Regions from separate parts of the Ethanoligenens sp. genome, predicted to be linked through region 2. Evidence: riboswitches for the same ligand, from Rfam matches in the RefSeq annotation. Region 2 holds a riboswitch; each other region holds the start of a gene.
The links. A riboswitch is a leader RNA that binds a small molecule or an ion and turns the genes downstream of it on or off. The one in region 2 is predicted to bind cobalamin.
Positions count from the first base shown of each region.

Region 1: linked by a shared signal. The riboswitch ahead of ABF463_RS05385 (DUF4430 domain-containing protein) and the one ahead of ABF463_RS02340 (NAD(P)H-dependent flavin oxidoreductase) in region 2 are both predicted to bind cobalamin.
Region 3: linked by a shared signal. The riboswitch ahead of ABF463_RS09395 (DUF4430 domain-containing protein) and the one ahead of ABF463_RS02340 (NAD(P)H-dependent flavin oxidoreductase) in region 2 are both predicted to bind cobalamin.
Region 4: linked by a shared signal. The riboswitch ahead of metE (5-methyltetrahydropteroyltriglutamate--homocysteine S-methyltransferase) and the one ahead of ABF463_RS02340 (NAD(P)H-dependent flavin oxidoreductase) in region 2 are both predicted to bind cobalamin.

Region 1 is NZ_JBDNLG010000023.1:9,293-11,492, reverse strand. Features, by position in the region: gene ABF463_RS05385 (DUF4430 domain-containing protein) at 1-1,124, opposite strand, end outside; cobalamin riboswitch at 1,259-1,442, opposite strand; gene ABF463_RS05380 (TIGR04100 family radical SAM protein) at 1,497-2,099, opposite strand; gene ABF463_RS05375 (TatD family hydrolase) at 2,096-2,200, opposite strand, start outside.
Region 2 is NZ_JBDNLG010000008.1:43,522-45,721, forward strand. Features, by position in the region: gene ABF463_RS02335 (class I SAM-dependent methyltransferase) at 1-419, opposite strand, end outside; cobalamin riboswitch at 609-788, shown strand; gene ABF463_RS02340 (NAD(P)H-dependent flavin oxidoreductase) at 972-2,093, shown strand; gene ABF463_RS02345 (ABC-F family ATP-binding cassette domain-containing protein) at 2,184-2,200, opposite strand, start outside.
Region 3 is NZ_JBDNLG010000056.1:5,968-8,167, reverse strand. Features, by position in the region: gene ABF463_RS09400 (metallophosphoesterase) at 146-922, shown strand; cobalamin riboswitch at 958-1,163, shown strand; gene ABF463_RS09395 (DUF4430 domain-containing protein) at 1,303-2,200, shown strand, end outside.
Region 4 is NZ_JBDNLG010000028.1:24,176-26,375, forward strand. Features, by position in the region: gene metE (5-methyltetrahydropteroyltriglutamate--homocysteine S-methyltransferase) at 1-1,274, opposite strand, end outside; cobalamin riboswitch at 1,352-1,544, opposite strand; gene ABF463_RS06180 (glycerol dehydrogenase) at 1,932-2,200, opposite strand, start outside.

The DNA of each region.
Region 1 (2,200 bases), on a different contig from region 2:
GACACTGCCACGCCGCCAAAGGTCCCGTTGACCTCGTATTCCCACCCGCTGAGCGGTCCCGCATCAAATTCATACAGGTTGTTGATACCATTGATGTATTTTCCGAGAGCTGTGCCTGAGGCATCCATCTGGATGCCGTTTTTCTGACAGACGGCAACCAGCAGATTGTAAGCAGTCTCACCTGTATTCACGGTCACATTTGTCTGCCCTAAAATAATGCCATTCTCGGGCACCACTTGATGATCCTGCTTGTTGATAGGAAGGTTGTTCCAGTTTGCCAATGCTGTCTTGCAGTCGATGGAAAGACTCACTTGGAGAGTCTGATTTGCGTTGGGCGTGGCAGCCGCCGGTTCCTGCGACGTGGACGTGCTGGGGGCTTGGGCAAGCGTGCTGCCTGTGTTTTGCGTAGACGAGGGCACAGAGGCTGTACTGCCGCTGTTTTTGGAAGCGGTTTGTTTGTCCGCGGAGGAGGATGTCGCCCCGCCTGCGGATGCACCCGTCGAAGAAGCAGCGCCTGAAGCGCCCGCCGCCGAAGATACTGCCGATGCGCCGGCTGAGGATGTGCCTCCCGACGAAACGTTCGCAGACGCGGAAGACGCCGCTGGTGCCATCTTATTTAGCGACAGCAAATACGGTCCTTTGTTTTGGGAAAAACGGATGGTCGCAACGCCATCCACCACCTGTGCCGTACCCGTCTGCTGCAAAGTGTCCGGGGGGCCGGTACACAGCAAATACGACCCATCGGCCCATTTTTTCCCCAGCGTCACACTCACGGAGGCTTCCCCCGGAAAAGCGCCCTTTTGTGCAAACGTAATCTGCTGATACTGCTGTGCCGCATCCGCCTGCTCCGCTGTCACGGATTTGACCGACAGTTTCAAATTCATATCCGCCGGTTTTTGGATGTCCCGCCCGATAAACGTCCATGTATATTTCACGCCGCCGCTGGTGCCGTGATAAATGGCAATCCTGTCGCTTTGCTTCAGTTGCTGGAAGTCGGCCTTGCGGATAATACCGTTATCCGGCACCGAGGCGACCACCGCTGTGCTTTTGCTGCCGCATCCCGCCAACAGCGCTATGCAGATGAATAGCACCGCGAACCACAGCCCTGTGATGCGCTTTTTCAAAAAACCATCTCCATTATCTCCAAAACGCGCTCTTTTCATGAAAAAAGGCCGCATACAGCGGCCTGTCCATGTCGTAGTTTTGTGCCTTGCGGCGCGGAAACCGTCCATGTGACCGCACCCCTCCACCGAAAGACGCTCTGTCCCCTTGATACGGCAGGTCTCCTGACTTGAATTCATCCGCAACCCCGGCCTTCCCGGTCTCCCAGTGGCACAAACGGGGCGTAGTCCTTCTCACAGTAGCGGAGGCTGTCACGGTTTTGCACCGTGTTCCCTATTTTCGCATACCGATGGTATGCAACCGTATCGCATTCTTTACTTTTTAACCTTTATCCTAGCCTTTTTACGCAGATTGTCAAGCACGCTGTGTTCTCTTCAGGCAATATACGTGCGAACCCGGAATTCTGCTCCGATGGACACGGCAATTGCACGGCACGCCTCAATTTGCGCGGGCGTGAGAAGATCCAGCACCGTCAGCGTCACCGATGGGATATACTGCATACAATCCCGGGCATATGCCAGCACCGCGTCGTATGCGTCCCTGCCGAAATCACTGCGGCAATAGTGCTGGTATGTCGCCGCATCCGGCGCGTTCAAGCTGATGGAAACCGCATCCGCTAACCCTTGCAATTCCTGCGCCGTCGGGCGGCCCGCAATCAAATCCGCCAACCCGTTGGTATTGATACGCACCCGCAAAGAGGGGGCTTTTTCTTTTATTTCCCGAATCACTGTTTTGACGGTGTCCAGCCGCTCAAGCGGCTCACCGTATCCACAGAAAACCAGTTCGTTATAGGAAGATAAGTCGTTTGCCAAAATGGACACGACAATTTCTTCAGCGGTCGGCTCGCGCTCCAGCCACAGGCTGTTCGACCCATATGCCCCGTCCCCTTCGTTGCGGATACAGAATGTGCAGTGATCGGGACACCGGTTGGTCACATTGACATACAGACCGTCTTTGACCGGGTAGGTAATGGTCATGTGTTTTCATCTCCTTTATCAAGCCCAAACAATGCACGGGCATTGTTCGCGGTGATATGCGCGGCTTCCTCCACGGGAAGCCCCATCACGTCGGCTATACA
Region 2 (2,200 bases):
TCAAAGGCGGAAAAAATACCGCCGGTTTTTAAAACCCTTGCGATTTCCGGAATGGTTTTATCGGGGTCCATCCAATGAAAGGATTGGGAACAAGTCACCAAATCCGCACTGTCATCCGGCAAACCGGTCTGGTCAGAGAACGCATGGATATACCGAATAGAAGAGTCACTTGCCGTGCGGTTTTGTGCAATGGAGAGCATCGCATCACTGGGCTCGACCCCTATAATATTGGCCGCGTATCCCGACCATCCGGCTGTAGATAACCCGGTTCCACAGCCAATATCGACCAGGACGGACGGCTGATGTCCGAGGTATTGCAGGAGGATGGAACGAACCTCCAAGGGTAAAGCCGGGCGCACCTGATCGTAAAAATCAGCAAATTTCGAAAAACGATCCGCATTCTGATGTGCGATTTCCAAAGTTAACAGATCCTCTCTGGTTTGTTTTCCTTTATTATAGTTGGAATGTGGTAAAAGTCAACGGCATAGATAAAATGCCCCGGTATGTGAACCGCACCGCAGAATCATAGCACTGTTGAAATTTTTGTGGTTATAATAGTATCATAAACCAATTGACATTTTGCTGAAAGGGCATATGATATAGGTAACAACTAAATACAGCAATACGGTTGCATCAACCATGCATCAATAGGGAATACGGTGAAAAACCGTGACAGCCCCCGCTACTGTGAGAAGGACAAAGCCTCTTTTGCACCACTGGGAAACCGGGAAGGATGAGGCGGCGGATGAATTTAAGTCAGGAGACCTGCCGTATTGCGTAGATATAATGTCTTTCGGTGGGAAAGAATTATGTAGCGTCGAAATATCTCCACACACCAGCAAGCGTGTGGGATTAGGCATACATGACCAGACTGCCGGATACAGTCTGGTTTTTTCTGTGCACCGATGTAAAATAGGTTGTTGATAACGTGAAATCAAGCATGTATTTGTTAACGGAGTTGGAGAGTAAAAATGATGCCATATTTTGATCAGGAACCACTTGTGATTGGTGATTTGGTAATAAAGACCCCTGTTGTGCAGGGCGGGATGGGTGTGGGCGTTTCCCTTGCAGGGCTGGCCTCCGCTGTGGCAAACGAAGGCGGGCTGGGTGTCCTTTCTGCGGCGGCGGTCGGCATGGTGCACAAAGCCGGCTTTAGTGTACAAGATAATATTGCCGCGGTAAAAGAAGAAATCCGCCGTGCCCGAGGAAAAACCCAAGGGGCTCTGGGCATCAATATTATGGTGGCACTTAGTGATTTCGGGGAAATGGTAAAGGCCTCCATCGAAGAAGGAATCGACGTTATTTTTGCAGGGGCAGGGCTGCCGCTCAATTTGCCTTCGTATATACGGGAAGGATGTAAAACCAAATTGGTGCCGATCATCTCGTCTGCGCGTGCTGCAAAAGTCCTTACCAGACGCTGGCAGGAAAAATATGCGTATACGCCGGATGCGTTTGTGGTTGAAGGCCCTATGGCTGGCGGTCACTTGGGATTTCATCGGGATCAAATCGACAATCCGGCGTATCGGTTGGAAAATTTACTGCAGGAAGTTCTGCAAGCCATTCATCCGATTGAAATGCATGTGGAGCACAAGATTCCAGTTATCGCGGCAGGCGGGATTTTCAGCGGGGCGGACATCAAACGGTTCTTCCATTTAGGCGCATCCGCTGTGCAAATGGGTACGCGGTTCGTCGCTACAGATGAATGTGATGCAGACATCGCTTTTAAACAAGCCTATGTAAATTGTAAAAAAGAAGATATCGGGATTATTCAAAGCCCGGTTGGAATGCCTGGACGCGCCATTATCAATAGCTTTCTCCGTGATGCCGAGCAAGGAAAGAAGCACCCGGCGGATTGCCCGTTTCATTGTATCGTAACCTGCAAGCAGCAGCAAAGCCCGTACTGTATTTTCAAAGCGCTCATCAGTGCGTGCAGAGGTAAATTGGCCAACGGCTTTGCTTTCGTTGGGGCCAATGGATACAAAGTAAACGAGATCGTATCAGTCAAAAAATTGTTTGAAACACTATCGCAGGAGTACCGGCAAGCTACCGTGCTGCAGGAGAAAGAGACGGTTACGGCCACGATCGTCCCGTGAAAGGGCGATCAAGCGTGAATCAATTTGCCGCTGTGATTTGCAACGGGAAACAGGGTATTTTTTTGCGGTCGCTTGTGGGGGGGTTAACGTTCAGCCGCGGTTATTTT
Region 3 (2,200 bases), on a different contig from region 2:
CTCATATTTCTATGCTTACCAGAAAAATTCATACGATTTTTATGTGCTTGGTCATGCCACATCCCGCGTAGTATGATATAATGAAAAGCAAACGACCGCCGCCGCGTTTTTTGCGCGGCGCAATTGAACAGCTGGAGGCTGGAACGTGACCAGAGTGGAAAATATTACCCTACGAAAATATCGACTGGTGTCTCACGATCTGCCCGCCGCATTTGACGGCACAACCATTGCGTTCCTATCCGATATCCACCATAGCAGAAGCTTTCCTCTCAAGCGCGTCAAAGAACTAGTGGCACTCACCAACAGTCTGCGCGCCGATGTGATTCTGCTCGGCGGAGATTATGTGAGCCACAGTCAGGCGCATATTCCCAATTTCTTTCGTGAAGCCGCCGCCCTTACCGCGCCGCTTGGTGTTTACGGTGTGCTTGGCAATCACGACCGCAAAACCAATGCGGCTTTATCCCAAGAATGTATGGCGCAGGCAGGCATTTGCTCACTGGACAACAAAGGGTATTGGCTGGAGAAGGACGGCGCGCGCATCCGTGTGGGTGGCGTGGGAGATCTCACCACCGCCGAGCAGGATCTTTCCCCCATGCTCGCTGAAACCCGCCCGGATGACTTTATGGTGCTTGTTTCTCATCACCCGGACTATGCTGAACAACTGCCGTTCAACCTCATTGACCTCATGCTCTGCGGGCACACGCACGGCGGTCAAGTGAGCGTGTTGGGAAAATGGGCGCCAAGCTATTTTGGACACACGCATTACAAGTTGAAATATCTCACCGGCGTGGTCAAAGATGCCGACACCACCATTATCATCTCAAATGGCATTGGCACAGTCGGGCCGCCGGTACGCATCTGCGCCGCCCCACAGATTTGGCTGATTACGCTTTGCGCCGATCAACGGCCAGTAGACGGCTGATTTTACTTGACGTTATATGCAAATTCGTCTACAATAGAATCAATCTCTTTACAGGTGCGCGGCTATTTACCGCGATAATAGGGAAACCGGTTCAAAACCGGTGCAGCCCCCGCTGCTGTGAGGCGGACTGTTTTTCCATGAGAATCCATGCGGATTCTTAGACCACTGGTCAACAAGATCGGGAAGGGGAAAAACAGGACGATGCCAAGCCAGAAAACCTGCCTGCAAAGTACGATGTGATCCTTTCGGAGGGAGAGGACAGACGTAAAAACGGCAATATTGGGATTTACCCGTTTTTCGTTACGGTCTTTTTTCTTATAAGAAAAAGGGCCGTTTTTGTTTGCCCCCTACCACAGAAGACAAAAAAGAGGAGTGGTTTGATGAAAAAAGTATTCCAAGGCTGGATTTCTGTCTGCTGCGCTTTCGCGTTGCTGTTTGTCAGTATTCCCGGTCTGTCAGCGGCAGCAGATGCACAAAACACGTTTCACCTGTGTGTTGAGGGTTCCAGCCAGACGGTGCTGAACGAAGATGTCCCTCTCACAGCGGGAGAAACATTGCAAACCGCGCTTGAGAAAGCGCTGAATCAAAATAATATCTCGTATCAACTGTCCGATTCGCAATATGGGAAATACATTGCTACCATCGGGTCAGATACACAGGCCGCCGACTATTCCACTTATTGGAGCATCTATCAAAACGGCGCATACGCGCAGCTGGGTGTCAGTTCCCTCCAACCAGCAAATGGCGACAACATTATCATCGCCTTTACCGCTTCAGACACGCTGTATCCAATAGTCACCGTCTCTCCCAGCACCCCATCCGCCTCAAATCCGTTCACGGTGACTCTGACCGCCCAAAAAACAACGTATGATGCCCAATGGAACCCCACTACTTCGACGGTTCCCGTTGCAGATGCCACCGTTACCTTTAACGGAACATCCAAAACAACGGACACTTCCGGAAACGCAACCTTTACCGCACCTGCCAACGCGGGCAGTTATGCTTATCAGGTCAAAAAAGACCGCAGCGGGCAGGCTCCCGCACTGGTTCGCATGAGCGGCAGCGTCACGGTGTCCGCCTCGTCTTCCTCCAGCAGTTCTTCCAGCCAGAGCTCCTCCTCCAGCAGTTCTTCCAGCCAGAGCTCCTCAGGCGGTAATGTTTCAACAGTCACAAGCGCCGCCGTCGCCAGCGCGTCCAAAAGCGCTGCTGATGCGCTGAAAGACGACACTTCCGACTGGACAGCCTTTGCGCTGGCACGCGCGGGATATCCCATTCCCT
Region 4 (2,200 bases), on a different contig from region 2:
GCCTTTTGAACAGTCCGTCGTTCCTCAAAAGATGGATAGCGTGTAAAATCCTCGCCTTTCAGACGGGATACGGCCGCGCGTACATCGTCAAAACGGAAGGCTGCATCCTGTTTACGAGTTAGAATGGCGCGGTTGTGCAAAAAAGCCGGATTCGTTTCCCACGCCGAATCGTCAGACAACCGTCCCAGCTCTGCCAGTTCCATCAGCTTTTCTTCTGCGAACGCAAGGTGTTCGCGATAGGCATCCGGGATACCCGACTCGTTTTGAACGGTATACGGCACATGCAGTAGGGAGCAGGAGCTTCCCAACACCAACCGATCAGATTCCACCACGTGCGCAATTTGATGAATCAGTGACAGCGTCTGTTCATAGTGGTTGACCCAGATGTTCTTGCCGTTCACTACACCGGCGACCAGTATTTTGCCTTGGGGAAATCCATACTGCTCCAGCAGATGCAGATTCTCCACGCCCTCGATGAAATCCAGCCCTAGCGCGTCAAAATCCATATCAACCAGCATTGTATAACTGTCGCGCACGTCGCCAAAATACGTTTGCAGCAAAATACGCGGACGGTTCGGCATGGCAAGCAGGTCGTTGTAAAGGATGCGAAAGAGCGCGAGATCCTCTTCCGCGAGATCTGTCACAAGACAAGGCTCGTCAATCTGCACCCATTCTGCGCCCAACTCGGTCAGCCGCAAAAGAATCTCATGGAGAACAGGCAGAAGTTCCCCTGCAAGCACACGAAGAGATTTGCCCGAGCGGTTTTCAGCCAACCTTAGAAAGGTGAACGGTCCAATCAGCACCGGACGTGTCGGGATGGCAGCCGCTTTTGATTCCTCAAATTCCGCAAACGGCTTTTCCGAGCCACAGGAAAAACAGGTGTCGTCTTCAATTTCCGGCACAATATAATGATAATTGGTGTTGAACCATTTTTGCATGGGAAGCGCATGCACATCTCCGTGTGAGCCTTGGTAGCCCTTTGCCATAGCAAAATATGTGTCCAGCGCATCCAGCCCCAGATCCCGAAAACGTTTGGGCACCGCGCCAAACAGCACAGCCGTATCCAGCATGCTGTCGTAAAAAGAGAAGTCGTTAGACGGGATAAAATCCACACCCATATCGTGCTGCTTGCGCCACTGCCGCTTACGCAGTTCTGCCGCATTTTGCAGCAACTCCTGTTTCTCCAGTTCGCAGCGGAAATACGCTTCCGTCCATTTTTTGAGTTCCCTGCTCGCGCCAATGCGCGGGTAACCGATAACAGATGTTTTTTTCATTTTTTCCTCCAAATAATGTAGGAGAAAATAGACACAACCTTTTTGCATAAAAATTGTCCCTATCTCCAGTCCCAGAGATGAGAGCAAACAAATCCGGCAGGTCTCCTGGCTTCCTGCTGGGCCTAAAGCCCTGCAGCCGCGCCTTCCCACCCAAACGGCAGTGGCATTTGCGGCAGCCGACACAGGTTACAGTAGTGGGTGCTGTCCGGGATTTTCACCCGGTTCCCTATTCTCCTCCGGCACGGAGGCACCGAATTGTTTTCGCTTGGTCTTATTTTAAGCACGGAGATGCCTTAGTGTCAATATATTTTATCAATTTTGTCTGTTATACTGTACAACAAAAATACTATGCTTAAATATTCAAAAATCATATACCTGGTTATGTTTGATGCCGCTTTGGGGTGAAAAATCAAACGCCATAGACAACCCCGCATTACTGTCACGATATTCTCGTGACAGTGTTTCAAAGAATTTCTTCACAGAAAAAAGTAAAATGGATTTACAACCATCACCGTATCAAGACAAAATTGAAGGGTTTACCACCTGCTTTACACAGACAGTAAACCCTATCAACTGTTTGATGAAAAATCATCATTTACTTTTTGGGGTCAATTCATTTCAGCAAATGACTTTTATTGCTGATACTACTACTAAAATTTATGCGTTCAAATAGGTTTTGCCAAGCACATCGGCTGCAATCAACGCATCATAAAGCGCATCCGGTGTCACGTCGCCCAGCAAATTATGGATGGACTCACCCGGTGCGCACGCTTTTTCAGCCGCAATATGAACACGCTCGGCATCAGTAACGCCAATCTCGCCCAATGTAATAGGCAAACCAACTGAAATGCAAAAATGCACCACTTCTTCAATCTCATCCAAAGAGGCATTTTCAAGCAAAAGCTGTGCAATGGTACCGAATGCGA